DNA from 4 places in the Pantoea sp. SYBGC1 genome. Region 1 is predicted to be linked to each of the others. Evidence: predicted binding sites of a transcription regulator. Region 1 holds the regulator's gene; each other region holds the start of a gene.
The links. The regulator CRP, encoded in region 1, controls carbon source genes, mostly activating them, when cyclic AMP is high. The targets are predictions, from matches to a motif close to ATGTGANNNNNNTCACAT.
Positions count from the first base shown of each region.

Region 2: a site for CRP is predicted at 2,769-2,786, ahead of udp (uridine phosphorylase). Genes of this name have one in related genera too.
Region 3: a site for CRP is predicted at 2,404-2,421, ahead of yrbN (protein YrbN). Genes of this name have one in related genera too.
Region 4: a site for CRP is predicted at 2,918-2,935, ahead of AC2CF9_RS08990 (PTS sugar transporter subunit IIB). Genes of this name have one in related genera too.

Region 1 covers NZ_JBXUNM010000009.1:18,681-23,000, forward strand. The annotation lists gene AC2CF9_RS14375 (hydrolase) at 1-280, shown strand, start outside; gene AC2CF9_RS14380 (YheU family protein) at 277-495, shown strand; gene AC2CF9_RS14385 (phosphoribulokinase) at 557-1,426, shown strand; gene AC2CF9_RS14390 (OsmC family protein) at 1,554-1,958, opposite strand; gene crp (cAMP-activated global transcriptional regulator CRP) at 2,249-2,881, shown strand; gene AC2CF9_RS14400 (YccS/YhfK family putative transporter) at 2,942-4,320, shown strand, end outside.
Region 2 covers NZ_JBXUNM010000006.1:177,931-182,250, reverse strand. The annotation lists gene rmuC (DNA recombination protein RmuC) at 1-484, opposite strand, end outside; gene AC2CF9_RS12515 (tetratricopeptide repeat protein) at 576-1,847, opposite strand; gene udp (uridine phosphorylase) at 1,947-2,708, opposite strand; gene AC2CF9_RS12505 (dienelactone hydrolase family protein) at 3,009-3,845, shown strand; gene metR (HTH-type transcriptional regulator MetR) at 4,024-4,320, shown strand, end outside.
Region 3 covers NZ_JBXUNM010000004.1:255,691-260,010, forward strand. The annotation lists gene AC2CF9_RS10205 (luciferase-like monooxygenase) at 1-359, shown strand, start outside; gene AC2CF9_RS10210 (DEAD/DEAH family ATP-dependent RNA helicase) at 429-2,324, opposite strand; gene yrbN (protein YrbN) at 2,341-2,397, opposite strand; gene nlpI (lipoprotein NlpI) at 2,503-3,387, opposite strand; gene pnp (polyribonucleotide nucleotidyltransferase) at 3,573-4,320, opposite strand, start outside.
Region 4 covers NZ_JBXUNM010000003.1:350,229-354,548, forward strand. The annotation lists gene AC2CF9_RS08975 (glycoside hydrolase family 1 protein) at 1-793, opposite strand, end outside; gene AC2CF9_RS08980 (PTS lactose/cellobiose transporter subunit IIA) at 803-1,120, opposite strand; gene AC2CF9_RS08985 (PTS sugar transporter subunit IIC) at 1,120-2,436, opposite strand; gene AC2CF9_RS08990 (PTS sugar transporter subunit IIB) at 2,525-2,833, opposite strand; gene AC2CF9_RS08995 (hypothetical protein) at 3,080-3,262, opposite strand; gene AC2CF9_RS09000 (hypothetical protein) at 3,476-3,646, shown strand; gene AC2CF9_RS09005 (hypothetical protein) at 3,758-3,997, shown strand; gene AC2CF9_RS09010 (OsmC family protein) at 4,062-4,320, opposite strand, start outside.

The sequences.
Region 1 (4,320 bases):
CGGCTTTCTTGACGCCAGCGATTACTATCAGCGCGCCAGCGCCCTGCCGCTGTTAACCGGCGTACGCAAGCCGATGCTGATCATCCACGCCAAAGACGATCCCTTTATGACAGATGCGGTGATCCCGCAGCCGCAGCAATTGTCTGCCACAATTGAGTATCAGCTGACGCAGCAGGGTGGACACGTTGGCTTTGTCGGCGGCAGCCTGCTTAAACCGCATATGTGGCTGGAGCAGCGCGTGCCGGAGTGGCTCTCAACTTATCTGGATGGGCAATTGTGATTATTCCGTGGCAGGAACTGGAAGTAACAACGCTGGAAAACCTGATTGAAAGTTTTGTTCTGCGCGAAGGCACTGACTACGGTGAGCAGGAGCGCAGCCTGGCGCAGAAGGTAGCCGACGTGCGCCGCCAGCTGCAGCAGGGCGAGGTGGTGCTGGTCTGGTCTGAGCTGCATGAAACGGTCAATATTATGCCGCGGCGCGAGTTTCGCGGCTGATGCACTGCCAGATAATTCATGGTAACAATGCTCATCGCCCGACCTCACAGGGAGCACCCGTATGTCAGCCAGACACCCCGTTATCGCCGTTACCGGCTCCAGCGGCGCCGGTACCACGACAACCAGCCTTGCGTTCCGTAAAATTTTTCAGCAGCTGGGGCTGCATGCAGCCGAAGTAGAAGGCGACAGTTTTCATCGCTATACCCGGCCGGAAATGGATATGGCGATCCGCAAAGCACGCGATCTGGGCCGTCACATCAGTTATTTTGGTCCGGACGCCAATGACTTTGGCCTGCTGGAGCAGACGTTCCGGCGCTATGGCGAAAGCGGCATCGGAGAGTCGCGCAAATATCTGCACACCTATGACGAGGCCGTGCCGTGGAATCAGGTGCCGGGCACCTTTACGCCCTGGCAGCCGCTGCCGGAGAATACCGATGTGCTGTTTTACGAGGGCCTGCACGGCGGAGTAGTTACGCAGCAGCATAACGTGGCGGAGCATGTTGATCTGCTGGTGGGCGTGGTGCCGATCGTCAATCTTGAGTGGATACAGAAACTGGTACGCGATACCAGCGAACGGGGCCATTCGCGCGAAGCGGTGATGGACTCTGTGGTTCGGTCGATGGAAGATTATATCAACTACATCACGCCGCAGTTTTCGCGCACGCATCTTAACTTTCAGCGTGTACCGACGGTTGATACCTCTAACCCGTTTGCGGCGCGCGAGATCCCCTCACTCGATGAGAGTTTTGTTGTGATCCATTTTCGCGGCCTGGAAGGTATCGCTTTCCCCTATCTGCTGGCGATGATTCAGGGATCGTTTATTTCGCATATGAATACGCTGGTGGTACCGGGCGGCAAAATGGGACTGGCGATGGAGCTGATCATGATGCCACTGGTGCAGCGGCTGATTGAAGGAAAACGGATAGAGTAGAGGCCATATCTGCCAGACTATGTGGCATCGGTCGCCATAAATGGCGACCCTGCAGGGTATAGTGCCATGTTTCACAAATGACAGCACCAGCCATCGTAGGGTGCGCATTTATGCGCACCGGCACCGATTACTGCGCGACCACTTCATAACTGTGGGTGATCTCCACCCCTTTGCCAAGCATGATTGCCACTGAGCAATATTTTTCTGCCGACAGATCAACCGCCCGTGCCACCGCTTTCTCGCTCAGCGCTTTGCCGCTGACGATAAAATGCAGGTTAATCTGTGTAAAAATACGTGGTGCTTCTTCGCGCCGCTCTGAAGTCAGTTTGACCTCACAGTCAGCCACATCATTACGCCCTTTTTGCAGAATCGAAACCACATCGATCGCGCTGCAGCCGCCGGCGGCCATCAGTACCATCTCCATCGGGCTTGGCGCTTTATCGCCTGAATTCCCGTCCATTAATAACTGATGTCCTGATGAGGATTCTCCGAGAAAGGTCAGCCCTTCCACCCATTTCACACGTGCCTGCATTATTCTTTCTCCTGAAGCGGCGTTTTGCGCCAGAGTACGCGTTCATCCGGCAAACAGCAATCGCCCGCCTGCTGAAGCGAGACAACACAAGACAGCCTGCAAAAGCTGTGCTACAAACAGAGCTGAAAATTTCTTCGTCGTGGCTGATGAGGACGGGCAGAATCAAAAGCAGAGCTTACACATCCGCCCGGATAATTTTTATTAACAGGACGCGCTGGACGATTTCATCGCCTGACAGGGAATGAATGCCCCTGTGTTTTGGGCACGATTACAATAGAGGATAATAGCGAATGGTTCTCGGCAAACCGCAAACAGACCCTACACTCGAATGGTTCCTGTCCCATTGCCATATTCACAAATATCCATCCAAAAGCACGCTGATCCATCAGGGTGAAAAAGCAGAAACGCTCTACTACATCGTTAAAGGTTCCGTTGCGGTACTGATTAAAGATGAAGAAGGCAAAGAGATGATCCTCTCCTATCTGAATCAGGGAGATTTCATCGGCGAACTCGGCCTGTTTGAAGAGGGCCAGGAGCGCAGTGCCTGGGTGCGTGCGAAAACAGCCTGTGAAGTTGCTGAAATTTCCTACAAAAAATTTCGTCAGCTGATTCAGGTTAACCCGGATATTTTGATGCGCCTGTCGGCGCAGATGGCACGTCGCCTGCAGGTGACATCAGAAAAGGTGGGTAACCTGGCTTTCCTGGATGTTACCGGCCGCATTGCACAGACGCTGCTTAATCTGGCTAAACAGCCGGATGCCATGACCCACCCCGACGGTATGCAGATTAAAATTACCCGTCAGGAGATTGGTCAGATCGTGGGTTGCTCACGGGAAACCGTTGGTCGCATCCTGAAAATGCTGGAGGATCAGAACCTGATCTCCGCACACGGTAAAACCATCGTCGTTTACGGCACCCGCTAAGCTGTTTCACCCCCCACGGCGTGATGGCACCATCACGCCGTTTCTGTTTGCGATAAGCTGATGTGGCGCCGAATCATCTATCATCCCGAAGTCAATTACGCTCTGCGTCAGACGCTGGTATTGTGCCTGCCTGTCGCGCTGGGATGGCTGTGTGGCGATCTGCAAAAAGGCCTGCTGTTCTCGCTGGTCCCCGCCTGCTGCAATATTGCCGGCCTTGATACGCCGCATAAACGCTTTTTCAAACGCCTGATCGTGGGCGGTACGCTTTTCGCCACCGGCAGTTTTCTGATCCAGTACCTCACCAACGCCGCGGTTCCGCTGCCGCTTATTATGCTGGCGCTGCCGCTGCTGATTGGCGTGACGGGCGAAATCAGTCCGCTGCACGGGCGTCTGCTGCCCGGCACGCTGATTGCAGCGATCTTTACGCTGAGTCTGGTAGGGCGCATGCCGATCTGGGTGCCGCCGCTGCTCTATATCGGCGGCACGTTCTGGTATGGCCTGTTTAACTGGTTCTGGTACTGGCTGTGGAAAGAGCAGCCCATGCGTGAAACGCTGAGCCTGCTCTATCGTGAGCTGGCTGACTACTGCGATGCCAAATATACCCTGCTGACGCAGCTGACCGATCCGGAAAAAGCGCTGCCGCCGCTGCTGGCGCGCCAGCAGAAAGCGGTTGACCTGATCACCACCTGCTATCAGCAGATGCATATGCTTTCTGCCAGCCGCGATAACAGCCATAAGCGGCTGACGCGCGCTTTTCAGGTGGCGCTGGATCTGCAGGAGCATATCGCTGTCAGCCTGCACCAGCCGGAGAAAGTGCAAAAGCTGGTAGAACAGAGTCATGCGGAAGCGGTTATCCGCTGGAATGCAAAAACCATTTCGGCACAGCTCAGGCTGCTGGCCGATGCCATTCTCTATCACCAGCTGCCCGCCCGCTTTCAGATGGAAAAGCCGCTCGGCGCACTGGAAAAAATTGCGCGGCAGCATCCGGATAATCCGGTTGGCCACTTCTGCCTTTATCATTTCAGCCGCATCGCCCGCGTGCTGCGCACCCAGAAACCGCTCTATACGCGCGACCTGATGGCCGATCGCCAGCGGCGCCTGCCGCTGCTGCCCGCCCTGCGCAGCTATCTGTCGTTCAGGTCCGGCGCGCTGCGCAGCGCGGCCCGCTTTGCCGTTATGCTGATGTTTGGCAGCTCGGTTGCGCTGTTTTTTAATATTCCCAAGCCCTACTGGATCCTGATGACCATTATGTTTGTCAGCCAGAACGGCTACAGCGCCACGCGCGTGCGCATTCAGCACCGGGCGCTCGGCACCTTTGCCGGGCTGCTGATTGCCGCCGCATCGCTGCGCTTCGCCGTACCGGAATCGATCGCGTTGCTGTTTATGCTGGCAATCACGCTGGCCAGTTATCTGGTGACGCGCAAATATTATGGCTGGTC
Region 2 (4,320 bases), on a different contig from region 1:
TTTGCTCATCAACACGGCGACCGCTGTTTTCAAAAATGCGATTCGCAAGATTCTCAAACTGGGCGCTCAGACGCTGCTCGCTGTTAGTCAGCAGCCGCTGCTTCTCTTCAGCGGCAAAGCGCGTCTCCTCCAGCCGGATAGTCACCTCGCGCAGCTCCGCTTCCTGTGCGCTGTTGACCTCCAGCTGATTACGCAGTTCGCGGCTGAGCTGCTCACTTTCTGCACGCCAGTAATCCAGCTGCTGCAAGCGCTCCTGTGCCCCGCTCAGGGTGCCATGGAGCTGCCGCAGCTCCTGTTCACGCTGCCGGAGCTGCAGCTGCAGCTGTTCCTGTTCGCGCTGCTGACGCTGCTGCGCTGCTTCCAGCAGGCGATGCTCCGCGGTCAGGCTGGCGTGTTGCTGGCTGGCACGCAGCTGCGCCAGCAGCCAGCCGATACCCAGACCGGCCAGTGCCAGCACAAGCGTGATAATAAATTGCTGATCCATGATCCCCCCGCCCCTCGCGATGCTCAGGGGAAAGGTAAAGTTGGCCTGGAGGAATGTCTACTGAAATCTCTGACCGCCAGGCCGCAGGAGGTCAGCAGGCTCTGACCGTGAGTTCGCCCGCTTTCCAGGCATCGATCAGGAAAAATGGCATCGGCAGCACCCATTCACGCTCATTCACCACGCGCGCCGGATAACACCAGCTCTGGTCGCCACAGGCGAGTTCAACCTGCTGCGTCCCGTTGCAGGGGGCAGTGGCCTTACCGGTCATGCTGGCATAGCCGGCGTTACTGCCAACATGAAAATGGTCCGTCTGCCAGCGAACGGGGGCGTGAGCGGGCCACGGCTGCGCCTGATGAAAATGAAAAAGATCGTCATGACTGAGCAGGCTGGTGCGAACGGTGGGCCACAGCGCCACCTTGAGGAAATATTGATCGGTGAAGCGCTGATTGCCGGTGTAGCGCGCCATAAAGTCACGCATCTGCTGCGCAAGGTTGCGGAAGACGCCGTGACAGCCGCCCCACATTCCGGCCAGCAGCAGTTCAGTATGGGTAAAGTAGTCACGCATATGATGAAACCAGAACGGCGAGTCGAGCCAGGCCTGCACGGCCGCGGCTTCGCGCTCTGACAGCAGCGAGTCGGCGTCGCGAATGATAAAGCGCCTGACCGTGGGGTCATCCATCACCAGAAAGCGCCAGAGCGTAGGCTGAATCTCCTTTTCGTGCGACATATCCACCAGCTGCGCGCCGGCCTGCTGCAGGCGCTGCCAGACGTGCTGCGGCACGCTTTCATCCAGATAGACGCGACAGTGCCATGCCGGATAGAGCTCGCGCGCGACCTCAACGTTCTTAATCAGCGTTTCGCAGTAGCGCGGCTGATTGCCATACAGGCTGAACGCAATACTGTTTTCCGCCGGATTGTGCGGGTTAAACGCCGGTGGCGCATCAGCCGGAAACGGCTGCTTTTGTCCGGCAGAAAAGCGGGCATCAGAGTGCATCAGCGAAGCCAGGCCGTAGCGCGCCACCTCATCCGGCTTATCCAGCCAGCCGCAGACCTCAGTCAGGCCATCCAGCCAGGTTTCCGAAGCCTGTGCACGCTGTGCGTCAGGCGCCTGGCAGATTTTCTGATAGATTTTGTACGATTTTTTATAGTCGCCGGTGCGCATCAGCGTCAGCGCATAGTCGCTGAGCACCTGCATATGGTTCGGCATTACCCGCAATACCGCTTCACAGCACTGACGCGCCTGCGCGTAGTCGCCGTCGGCCATCGCCTGGCGAAACTGCGCGGCGGCGTGTTCAACGCGCGCCTGCGCAGCAGCGGGATTATTGACAGAGGCGGAACGGGGAGCGGAGAAGGTTTTGCGCATAAAAGGGATCCCGGAGTTCGCTGAATAGGTGCGCATCCTTATTCGTCAGCAACTGAGTTCCCTGTGAGGCGGGTCCCGCATCCATTGCCAACTGGCGCACTACAGTAAGCGACGCGCGGCTTCCACCACAATTTTCACGGCGTCGCTCTCGGTCTGCTTCATGGTTGCCGCGTCCGGGATCTCTTTTTGCGTACGGTTCACAATGACGCCAGCCACCATGCCGGCACGCAGTCCCTGACTGGCGCACATGGTTAACAGTGTAGCGGATTCCATCTCATAGTTAAGTACGCCCATCGCCTGCCACTCCTGCATGGAGCCCTGAAAGCGATTGACCACACGACCAGAGAAGGTGTCGTAACGCTCCTGGCCCGGATAGAAGGTATCAGAAGAGGCAGTGATGCCGATATGGGTACGCGCGCCGCACTCTTCTGCCGCCGCGACCAGCGCCGTGGTACAGGCAAAATCGGCCACGGCCGGAAACTCCATCGGAGCAAAGTGCAGGCTGGCGCCATCCAGGCGTACTGAGGCGGTCGTCACCAGCACGTCACCGACGTTAATGTGCGGCTGAATGGCACCGGTGGTGCCGACGCGCAGGAAGGTGCGGACGCCGAGCTGCGCCAGCTCCTCTACCGCAATCGAAGTGGAAGGACCACCGATACCGGTTGAGCAGACCACTACCGGCTTGCCGTCGATCTCCGCCAGCCAGGTGGTGAATTCACGATGCGACGCCAGATGCTGCGGATTCTCCATCAGCGCAGCGATTTTTTTCACCCGCTCCGGGTCGCCCGGGACAATCGCCAGCGTAGCGCCTTTCAGGTCAGCTTTAGTGATACCAAGGTGGAAAACGTCAGACTGGGTCATATCAGACTCCTGCTAATTAAGTATTGTGACGCGCACTCTACGTGAGGCAGCGCGACAAATATGTGATATCTCTCACTTCGAATAATGAAAGTTACATTACTAACCGCACTATTTGTGATTTTTGTCACAATATGATGCGCCGTTTCGCACATTTATCCGGCACGGTGCTGCGTAAGCTTCAGCGGCAATGTTAATACAGAAGCCGCATCTGAGAATCTGTTCCTTTTACCCTGTAACCATCCGGCCATTATGACCAGGCTATAGTTACCTGATTGCGCACCTGCCAGCACGGAGAGAACCATGAAAACCACAGAAAATATGGCACAAGAATCGACCCCGGGTGGCTTCGCCTCAGCGGCGCAGCCCGCCGCCAGCAGCACAATCATTACCCAAAGCGATGCGATTCAGTGTGGCGAGACCTCTATTCCCAGCCAGGGTGAAAATCTGCCTGCCTGGTACGCACGACCTAAATCATTCAGCGGTACGCTGCCGGTGGTACTGGTGGTTCAGGAAATTTTTGGCGTACATGAGCATATCCGCGATCTGTGTCGCCGCCTGGCACTGGAGGGCTACCTCGCAGTGGCGCCGGAACTCTATTTCCGCGAAGGCGATCCGCAGGAGTATCACGATATCCCGACGCTGCTCAGCGAGCTGGTAAGCAAAGTGCCCGACAGCCAGGTGCTTGCCGATCTCGATCATGCGGCAAACTGGGCTGCACGGCACGATGGCGATATTCGACGTCTGGCGATTACCGGCTTCTGCTGGGGCGGGCGCATCAGCTGGCTGTTTGCCGCACACAATCCTCAGGTGCGTGCCGCAGCCGCGTGGTATGGCCGCCTGGAAGGGGAAAAAACGCTGAAGCAGCAGAAGCATCCGATTGATGTCGCTGTCGATCTCAACGCGCCGGTGCTCGGCCTGTATGGCGGGCAGGATGAGGGTATCCCGCTGGAGAGCATCGATAAAATGCGTCAGGCGCTGCATGCCGCCAATGCCAAAGCGGAAATTGTGGTCTATCCGGATGCCGGTCATGCGTTTAACGCTGATTATCGTCCGGGCTATCATGCGGAGTCGGCCCGGGATGCCTGGCAACGTATGCTGGCGTGGTTTAAACAGTATGGGGTAGCCCCCACCGCATAACGTTATCCGGGGCGCTGAGGCGCCCTTTTTCGTGCACGTTCTGCTTTTGACGCCCGCGTTTGCTGCCTCTGCGCGCGGCAGCCTCCCATTTAGCCATCCAGATGTTTACACCGCCACAATCTGCGGGTAGTGTATAGCTTACCGCGTCATCCGTTTTGTCCCGCTGTGAAGGATTCTCATGATCGAACTCAAACACCTGCGAACGCTGCAGGCGTTACACAACACCGGCTCGCTCGCCGCCGCTGCGGCGCAGCTGCACCAGACGCAGTCTGCGTTATCGCATCAGTTCAGCGATCTGGAGCAGCGCCTTGGCTTCCGGCTGTTTGTGCGTAAAAGCCAGCCGCTGCGCTTTACGCCGCAGGGTGAGATTTTACTGCAGCTGGCAGAGCAGGTACTGCCGCAGATCCAGCAGGCGCTGCAGGCGTGTCATGAGCCACAGCAGCAGGCTACGCTGCGCATCGCCATTGAATGCCAC
Region 3 (4,320 bases), on a different contig from region 1:
TGGCTAAGCCATACGCTATGGTCTGTGTGAATATCGTGGCGGCAGAGAGTGAGCGCGACGCGCGCTTCCTGTTTACCTCCATGCAGCAGCAGTTTATCAACCTGCGCCGCGGTAAACCGGGTCCGCTGCCTGCGCCGGTGGAAAATATGGATAGCCTCTGGTCGCCGTCAGAGCAGTATGGCGTGCAGCAGGCGCTGAGCATGTCGATTGTGGGTGACAGCGAAAAGGTGCGTCACGGTCTGGCAGCGTTGCAGCGTGAAACGCAGGCGGATGAGATCATGGTCAATGGTCAGATCTTCGATCCCAAAGCGCGGCTGCGCTCGTTTGCGCTGGCGATGGAAGCTGCTGGCACGCTGTAGCGGTTGAGTAAAAGAGATAAAAAAAGGGACGCCATGCGGCGTCCCTTTTTATTGCTTAATGTTTAGCTATCAGGCATCACGACGACGTGAAGTACTTTCATCGCGACGTGGGCCACGGCCCGCTTCACGGCTAAAGCGTCCGCCTTCGCGGCCACCTTCACGACGCTCGGAGAAGCGACGCGGTGCGCCTTCGCCACGTGGTGCATCACCACGCGGTGCGCTGCTGCGACGCTCGCCACCGAAATCACGACCGCCGCTGCGGCGCTCAGTACGCTCGTGTGGCTGTGCATCACCCAGCAGCTGCATATTCATCGGCTTGTTCAGAATACGCGTGCGCGTGAAGTGCTGCAGAACTTCACCCGGCATGCCTTTTGGCAGTTCGATGGTGGAGTGCGTGCCAAACAGCTTGATGTTACCAATGTAGCGGCTGCTGATATCGCCTTCGTTAGCGATAGCACCCACAATGTGGCGAACTTCAACGCCGTCATCGCGGCCCACTTCAATGCGATAGAGCTGCATGTCGCCAACGTCACGACGCTCACGACGCTCACGACGTGGACGATCGCCGTCACGGCTGTCGCGGTCACGACGCGGACGATCGGCACGGTCATCACGATCGCGGAACTCGCGACGCTGCGGACGCGGTGCGTCAGCTGGCACGATCAGTGGACGTTCACCCTGAGCCATTTTCAGCAGGGCAGCCGCCAGCGTTTCGATATCCAGCTCTTCTTCCGGCTGCATTTTGCTCAGCAGCGCGCGATACTGATCCAGATCGCTGCTTTCCAGCTGCTGCTGTACTTTTGCTGCGAATTTAGCCAGACGACGCTCACCCAGCAGCTCTGCGTTTGGCAGCTCTACTTCCGGAATAGTCAGCTTCATGGTGCGTTCAATGTTACGCAGCAGACGACGCTCGCGGTTCTCAACGAACAGCAGCGCACGGCCAGCGCGGCCCGCACGACCGGTACGGCCGATACGGTGAACATAAGACTCCGCATCCATCGGGATATCGTAGTTAACAACCAGGCTGATACGCTCAACGTCCAGACCGCGCGCCGCAACGTCGGTTGCAATCAGGATATCAAGACGGCCATCTTTCAGGCGCTCCAGCGTCTGCTCACGCAGTGCCTGGTTCATGTCGCCGTTCAGCGCGGCACTGTTGTAGCCACTGCGCTCTAATGCTTCAGCCACTTCCAGCGTTGCGTTTTTGGTACGCACGAAAATGATGGCTGCATCGAAGTCTTCTGCTTCCAGGAAACGCACCAGCGCTTCAGTTTTACGGCCGTAAGCGGTCCAGTAAGACTGTGAAATATCCGGGCGCGTGGTCACGCTTGACTGGATACGCACTTCCTGCGGATCTTTCATGAAGCGTTTGGTAATACGACGAATCGCTTCTGGCATAGTTGCAGAGAACAGTGCGGTCTGATGACCTTCCGGGATCTGCGCCATGATGGTTTCAACGTCTTCGATGAAGCCCATACGCAGCATTTCATCAGCTTCGTCCAGAACCAGACCACGCAGGTTAGAGAGGTCCAGAGTACCACGCTTCAGGTGGTCCAGCAGGCGGCCCGGGGTACCCACAACAATCTGTGGTCCCTGACGCAGGGCGCGCAGCTGTACGTCATAACGCTGGCCGCCATACAGGGCCACGACGTTGACGTTACGCATATGTTTAGAGAATTCTGTCATTGCTTCAGCCACCTGCACCGCCAGTTCGCGGGTCGGTGCCAGCACCAGGATCTGTGGTGCGCGGACAGAAGGATCAACGTTGTTTAACAGCGGCAGTGAGAACGCCGCGGTTTTACCACTACCGGTCTGCGCCATACCCAGAACATCGCGGCCCGCCAGCAGGTGAGGAATACACTCAGCCTGGATTGGGGAAGGCTTAACGTAGCCCATACCGTTCAGAGATTCGAGGATGTCGGCGTTCAGGCCCAGATCAGCAAAAGTGGTTTGAATATCAGTCATGTAGTACACGTGCCTCTTAGATTGCGGCGGCCAGTCTACATAACTCGTCGTGAAAATTTTCAGTCATTTTCATCAAAAAGTGTGAACCGGCTCAAATTAGAAGTTTTGACGAACAGAAAAGCCCTCACCTCTGGAGATGATGACTTTACAGGTACAACAGGCAATAAAAGTTCGTCAGCTATTGCTGGTCAGATTCTGATAAATCGTCTTGTGTCTGGCCAAGTTGCGCCAGTTCCAACAATGCGTATCGGTGTTCAACAAAGTTGTTAACGTTGTTAGACACCGCCAGTTTGAACAACGCTTTCGCGTCATCCTTCTCCCCCAGACTTAGGTAGTACTTACCTAAATAGAAGTTGGTTTCACTGAGATGTTCAGCGAGCGAGGTGTTATCCGTTGCGTCCGCCTTGAGACGTTCCATCAATGTTTTTTCACTGATGTCGCCCAGGTAGAACTCGACAATATTCCATCCCCATTGGTCCTTAGCCGCTTTGTCATAACGCTGTTTCAGCGCTACTTTAGCCTGGTCTTTATCTATCTCGCTTTCAGTGAGATAGAGCCAGAGGCTGCGGAACGGATCGTTAGGATCGTCTTGATAAAACGCCAGCAGATCATCTTGCGCTAACCTGTATCGACCACCGTAGTAGAGAGCGATACCGCGGTTTAAATGCGCATAATTGTAAGTTGGATCAAGCTCAAGTACAGAATCAAACGCTTCGTAGGCGGCATCAAAGTTGCCAGCCTGCGTTAAGTATATACCAAGATAGTTAAACACTTCTGGCATATCTGGTCTTATAGACAGCGCTTGCGAGAAATCGTTCCGCGCCAGTGCCCTCAGACCCAAACTATCATACAACACTCCGCGCTCATATAACAGCTGTGCGCGTTCATCGTCGGTCAGGGCCCGACTGGCAAGAATTTGTTCCATTCGCGCCAGAATGACCTCTTGCTGCAGTGTGGGCTGCAAAGGTACTGCCAGAACTTCGTTCTTACGCCAATTGGAGTTGCTGCATCCTGCCAGCGAAATAGCTGTCGCAACAATACACCAGCGCAAAAAAGGCTTCATTTCCCACTCCCGATACAAACATTGGGATAACCATCCTGTCATCCGCCTGCTATGCACAAGGGTTCCCGCCCTCGCGATGATACCCTGGCAGTGTCAACTTATCGGCACAGCGACCGTGAGTTGACGCTACCAGAGTATACAAACACCCCTTTCTGCCGGGCAGAAAGGGGCTAATCAGGACACGCTTATTCAGCGTCAGAAGCGTCCACAGCAGCAGCAGCTTCTGCCGGCTTCTGCTCAGTTGCCTCTTTGATGCTCAGACGTACGCGGCCCTGACGGTCAACTTCCATCACCTTAACCGGTACTTCCTGACCCATCTGCAGGTAATCGGTCACTTTCTCTACGCGCTTATCGGCGATCTGAGAAATATGAACCAGACCTTCTTTACCGCCACCGATAGCCACGAACGCACCGAAATCAACGATACGGGTAACTTTACCGGAGTAGATGCGGCCCACTTCGATCTCAGCGGTGATCTCTTCGATACGACGGATTGCTTCTTTCGCTTTCTGACCGTCGGTCGCAGCGATTTTTACAGTGCCGTCATCTTCGATTTCAATGGTAGTGCCGGTCTCTTCGGTCAGCGCACGGATTACCGAGCCGCCTTTACCAATCACATCTTTGATCTTGTCAGAGCTGATCTTGATGGTGTAAATACGCGGTGCGAACTCAGAGATTTCCTGACGCGGCGTGCTGATAGCCTGTTCCATGACGCTCAGGATATGCAGACGCGCACCTTTAGCCTGGTTCAGCGCAACCTGCATGATTTCGCGGGTGATGCCTTCGATTTTGATGTCCATCTGCAGCGCGGTAATACCCTCACGGCTACCTGCTACTTTGAAGTCCATATCGCCGAGGTGATCTTCATCGCCCAGGATGTCAGACAGCACGACAAACTTCTCATCTTCCTTCACCAGACCCATAGCAATACCG
Region 4 (4,320 bases), on a different contig from region 1:
CCCACACTACCGCGTTGTAACGTCCGTGCACCGCAAGATCGAGATAGAGCCAGTTACGAATAGCTGAAAAATTATCGGCGGCCAGTACATCCTCCGGCCGTGAGCTGGCGGCGTAAACGCAGGAGATATTCGGTGCCGGACCGATTTTTGCGCCCGGCAGACGCTGATGACAGGCGATCATCGCCTGCGCCTGCGCCAGCATCATATGGTGATTCTGCTGATAAAGGGTGCGCTGCACATCTTCGGTGCCCACTGCCAGCGTGCCGATGACCTCGCCCTTGAGGATCATCATGTTCTGCTCATTGATGGTCAGCCAGTATTTTACCTGCTTGCCATAGTGTTCAAAACAGGTGACGGCAAAGCGCTCAAACGCTGCGACGGTGCGCCGGTTTGACCAGCCGCCCGCCTGCTGCAGCGCCCACGGCAGGTCAAAGTGGTAGAGCGTGACCAGCGGTTCAATGCCGTGCCGGCAGATTTCATCAATCAGCTGCTGGTAAAACGCCACGCCGGCCGGATTAAGCTCGCCGTCGCCGTCGGGATAAAGACGACTCCAGGCAATTGAAAACCGGTAGGTTTTTAGTCCCATTTCAGCCAGCAGCGCAATATCCTCTTTAAAGCGGTGATAGTGATCGCTGCAGACGGTAAAGTCAGTGACGTTATCGCTGAAGCGCGCGTGGTCGATGACTGACGGCCCTTTGCCATCCGTATTCCATGCGCCCTCAACCTGATACGCCGACGTTGATGCGCCCCAGAGAAATCCATCCGGAAACGCACCGGGATTATGATGCTGCATAGCTGCTCCTTAGTGTTGCGCCGCCAGTTCACGACGCAGCTGAATGATCTCTTCTGCCAGTTCGCGACAGAGCATGGCGTTCATCAGATGATCCTGGGCATGTACCATAATTAAATTGACCGGAATTTTGCCGCAGCCCTCATCAGCACCAATCAGTTCGGTCTGGATACGGTGCGCCGCTTTCGCCGCCTGCGTAGCGGCCGTGAGCTGTGCGTCCGCTTCACTCCACGCCTGCTTACGCGCCGCACGCAGCGCCTGCATGGCGCAGGAGCGCGCCTCTCCCGCCTGAATAATCAGCTCCATTACCGTGGTTTCATCAATTTCCATTATGACTCCTTAGCCAGTTGTGCCGCGGCGGCCTGCTCCTGCTCCTGTTGCAGCAGCTGGCGCTCATACATCCTGAAAAACGGGTAGTAAATAAGCGTGGCAATCGCCACCAGCACGGCAATCAGCACGATCACGCGCCAGTCCCAGCCGGTTGACCAGGCGGCGCCAATCGGAGCGGGCGTGGTCCACGGCGCCAGTGAGATAACATGATTAATCAGATTAGTTTTGGTGGCGGTCCAGGCGATTACGGCGTTAACCAGCGGCGCAAGCAGAAACGGAATAAACAGAATAGGGTTCATCACCACCGGTGAGCCAAATATCACCGGCTCGTTGATGTTAAACATGCTGGGCACAATGCTCAGTTTGCCAATTGAACGCAGGTGCGCTGAACGGCTGCGCAGATAAAGCAGCACCAGCCCCATAGTGGAACCCGATCCGCCTATCACAATGAAAAACTGCCAGAAAGGTTCAATAAACACGTGCATGACCGGCTCACCGGCGTTCAGCGCCTGCTGATTCAGCCCGAGATTGGTCAGCCAGAACGCCTGCAGAATGCCTCCTACGATCACCGCACCATGAATGCCGGCAAACCACAGCATATGGCACAAAAGCACCGCAATCAGTACTGCAGGCAGTGAATCAGATGCGGAGATGACCGGCGCGAAGATGGCCATAATCGCCTGTGGCAGCAGCATGCCAAACTGCGCCTGCACCCACAGGCTGAGCGGAAACAGCGTAAGGAAAATGGCGACAATTGGGATCAGCAGATCGAACGACTGGCGGATTTTCGGCGGAACCTGCTCGGGCAGCTTAAAGCCGATATGGTGTTTCTGCAGGAAATGCATCATTTCCGTGGCGAACAGCGCCACCAGAATCGCGGTGAAGATCCCTTCCCCGCCGAGCGAGCCTACCGGCAGTGTCTTATCACTCTGGGGAGCGGCCACCACCAGAAAAGCCATCAGCGACAGGCTCGCCGCCATAAAACCATTCATTTTGTAGCTGGTGGCCAGGTTATAGGCGATAGCGCTGGCGATATAGAGCGCCATAATGCCCATTGTCATGTTGTAGGGCATCATGATCTGCGCTTCATGCGCCTGCACCATACCCAGCCACCACTGTGCGAAAACCCATGAACTGTCGGCAGAGAATGGCGGATGAGCAAACAGCAGCATAAACGAGCCGACAATCAGAAACGGCATAGAAGCGATAAAGCCATCGCGGATCGCGATAACGTGACGCTGGCTGGAGAGGCGTCCGGCGAATGGACTGATACGGTTTTCAATGACGCCAAATAAAGATTCACTGATGCTGCTCATGAGCAAGCTCCTTGCGACAGGCAACAAGAGAATTAACCTGCGCAGCAGCTGCGCAGGCGGAAGAATTATTTGAGTGCGGGCGTTATTTTCAGGCGTGAATCAGCTTTAATGAATCGGCTAATATTTTTTCGCCGTTCATCATGCCGTAATCCATGCTATTTATGACGGCGATAGGCTTATTAAGCTGCTGGGCTATTGGAGCGAAATCAGCCAGTTTATATTTGATCTGCGGGCCCAGCAGGCAGCAATCAACACCCTGAATTTCTTCATTAAACTCCTCTATACCTACGGCTTTTATCTCAACATCAACACCCTGCTCTTTTGCCGCTTTTTCCATTTTCTGCACCACCATGCTGGTGGACATTCCGGCGGCACAGCACAGTAAAATCTTTGGCATGATCGTTTCCTTTGAATGATGTTTAATTAACGAATACACAGCCAGAAGATTTTCTGCAACCGGTTTCAGATCTGGATACAGAAAGTGTGAGAAATATCAAAACTCAATCCGGATAAATTAACTGGCAGAGAAATAGTGCAGGAGAGTGATTATACAGGGCCAGGGGCATAATCGTATGAAACAGCCGTCTGGCCGGTGCCGCAGCGTTGGTTCGCTGCAGCAGAACGTGCCGGACGGCTGAGTTTGTCAGGAGATAGCAGAATCTTTATGTTTATCCGCTTCAAAGTGACTCTTGAACTGCTCATAAATGGAGATCATATTTGACGCATCGCCATGCAGAGGGCTTAATTTTCCGGCACGGACCAGTTCGATAACCAGCTGCAGAGCAGCCTGTTTTGGACTGCTGGCAGGATGGGCAATATCAGACATGCTTTTCTCACTCGTTTAAAAGGGGTCAGCTGCACAGTTTAGCCTGGATTATGCCGGGTTTGGATGCGCAGCGCGCTGCTGGCAGACCGTTCGGATAAAAAAGCCGCTCGGGGTGTTCATTGACCTGTGAGCCAATTGTCTATACTGGATCAAAAAAGGGAACACACAGCCACACATTCCGTACCAGCGCGAAGGTGTTAAAGGAGCCCGGTTATGCTGATTGGTTTTGTTTTATTAGTGAGTGCCTGCGGGCACGATGCCTGTGACGCGTTGCCGGTATCAGAGCGTATTTATCCGACAAAAGCGGCCTGTGAAACCATGGCCAATCGCATCTATAAAGTCCGTCCCAACGTGGTCTTGCTGTGTGGCGAGGTTCATCGCTGAATTGAGGCCAGGATTTACTATACTGCTCACATTTTAGCCAGTCGCCATTGCAAGCGCTGGCAATAAGGTTCAAAATATAAGCTGTTTTACACTATCATCGTTGTGAATCCCATGAAGAAATCGCGCCCCCGCCGTCCTGCCGGACGCTGGGTTTATTACATTTTGTATGACGGTATCCTCTGGCCCTGCCCGGTGCGCTGGGAGTGGGAAAATGGCTTCGATGGCTGGCTTCCCTTCTACTATTCACCCACGTTTGAGTTTGTGGCGGGCGATCCGCGCAAGGCGTATCGTATTGCGCGCAGCAGCCTGCGTAACGTACGCGAAGCGCTGCATGATGCAGAGTATGCCTGAGTGCAGAAACAACGATGCGCCCGCAGGCGCATCGTTAAAACATTGACCGTTGCGCGTGACGCAATCAGTTATTCAGCGTGTAATCCAGCGTGATTTCCGCATTCAGCAGCTGCGATACCGGGCAGCCTGCTTTCGCTTTCTGAATAATCTCGTCAAAGGCATCTTTATCCACGCCCGGCAGCGACACGGTGCTGGTCAGTGCCACTTTAGTGATGGCAAAGCCTTCGCCTTTTTTGTCCAGCGAGACATCGGCGGTGGTGTCGATGCTCTCCGGCTTATGGCCGGCGTTGCCCAGCATCAGCGACAGCGCCATGGAGAAACAG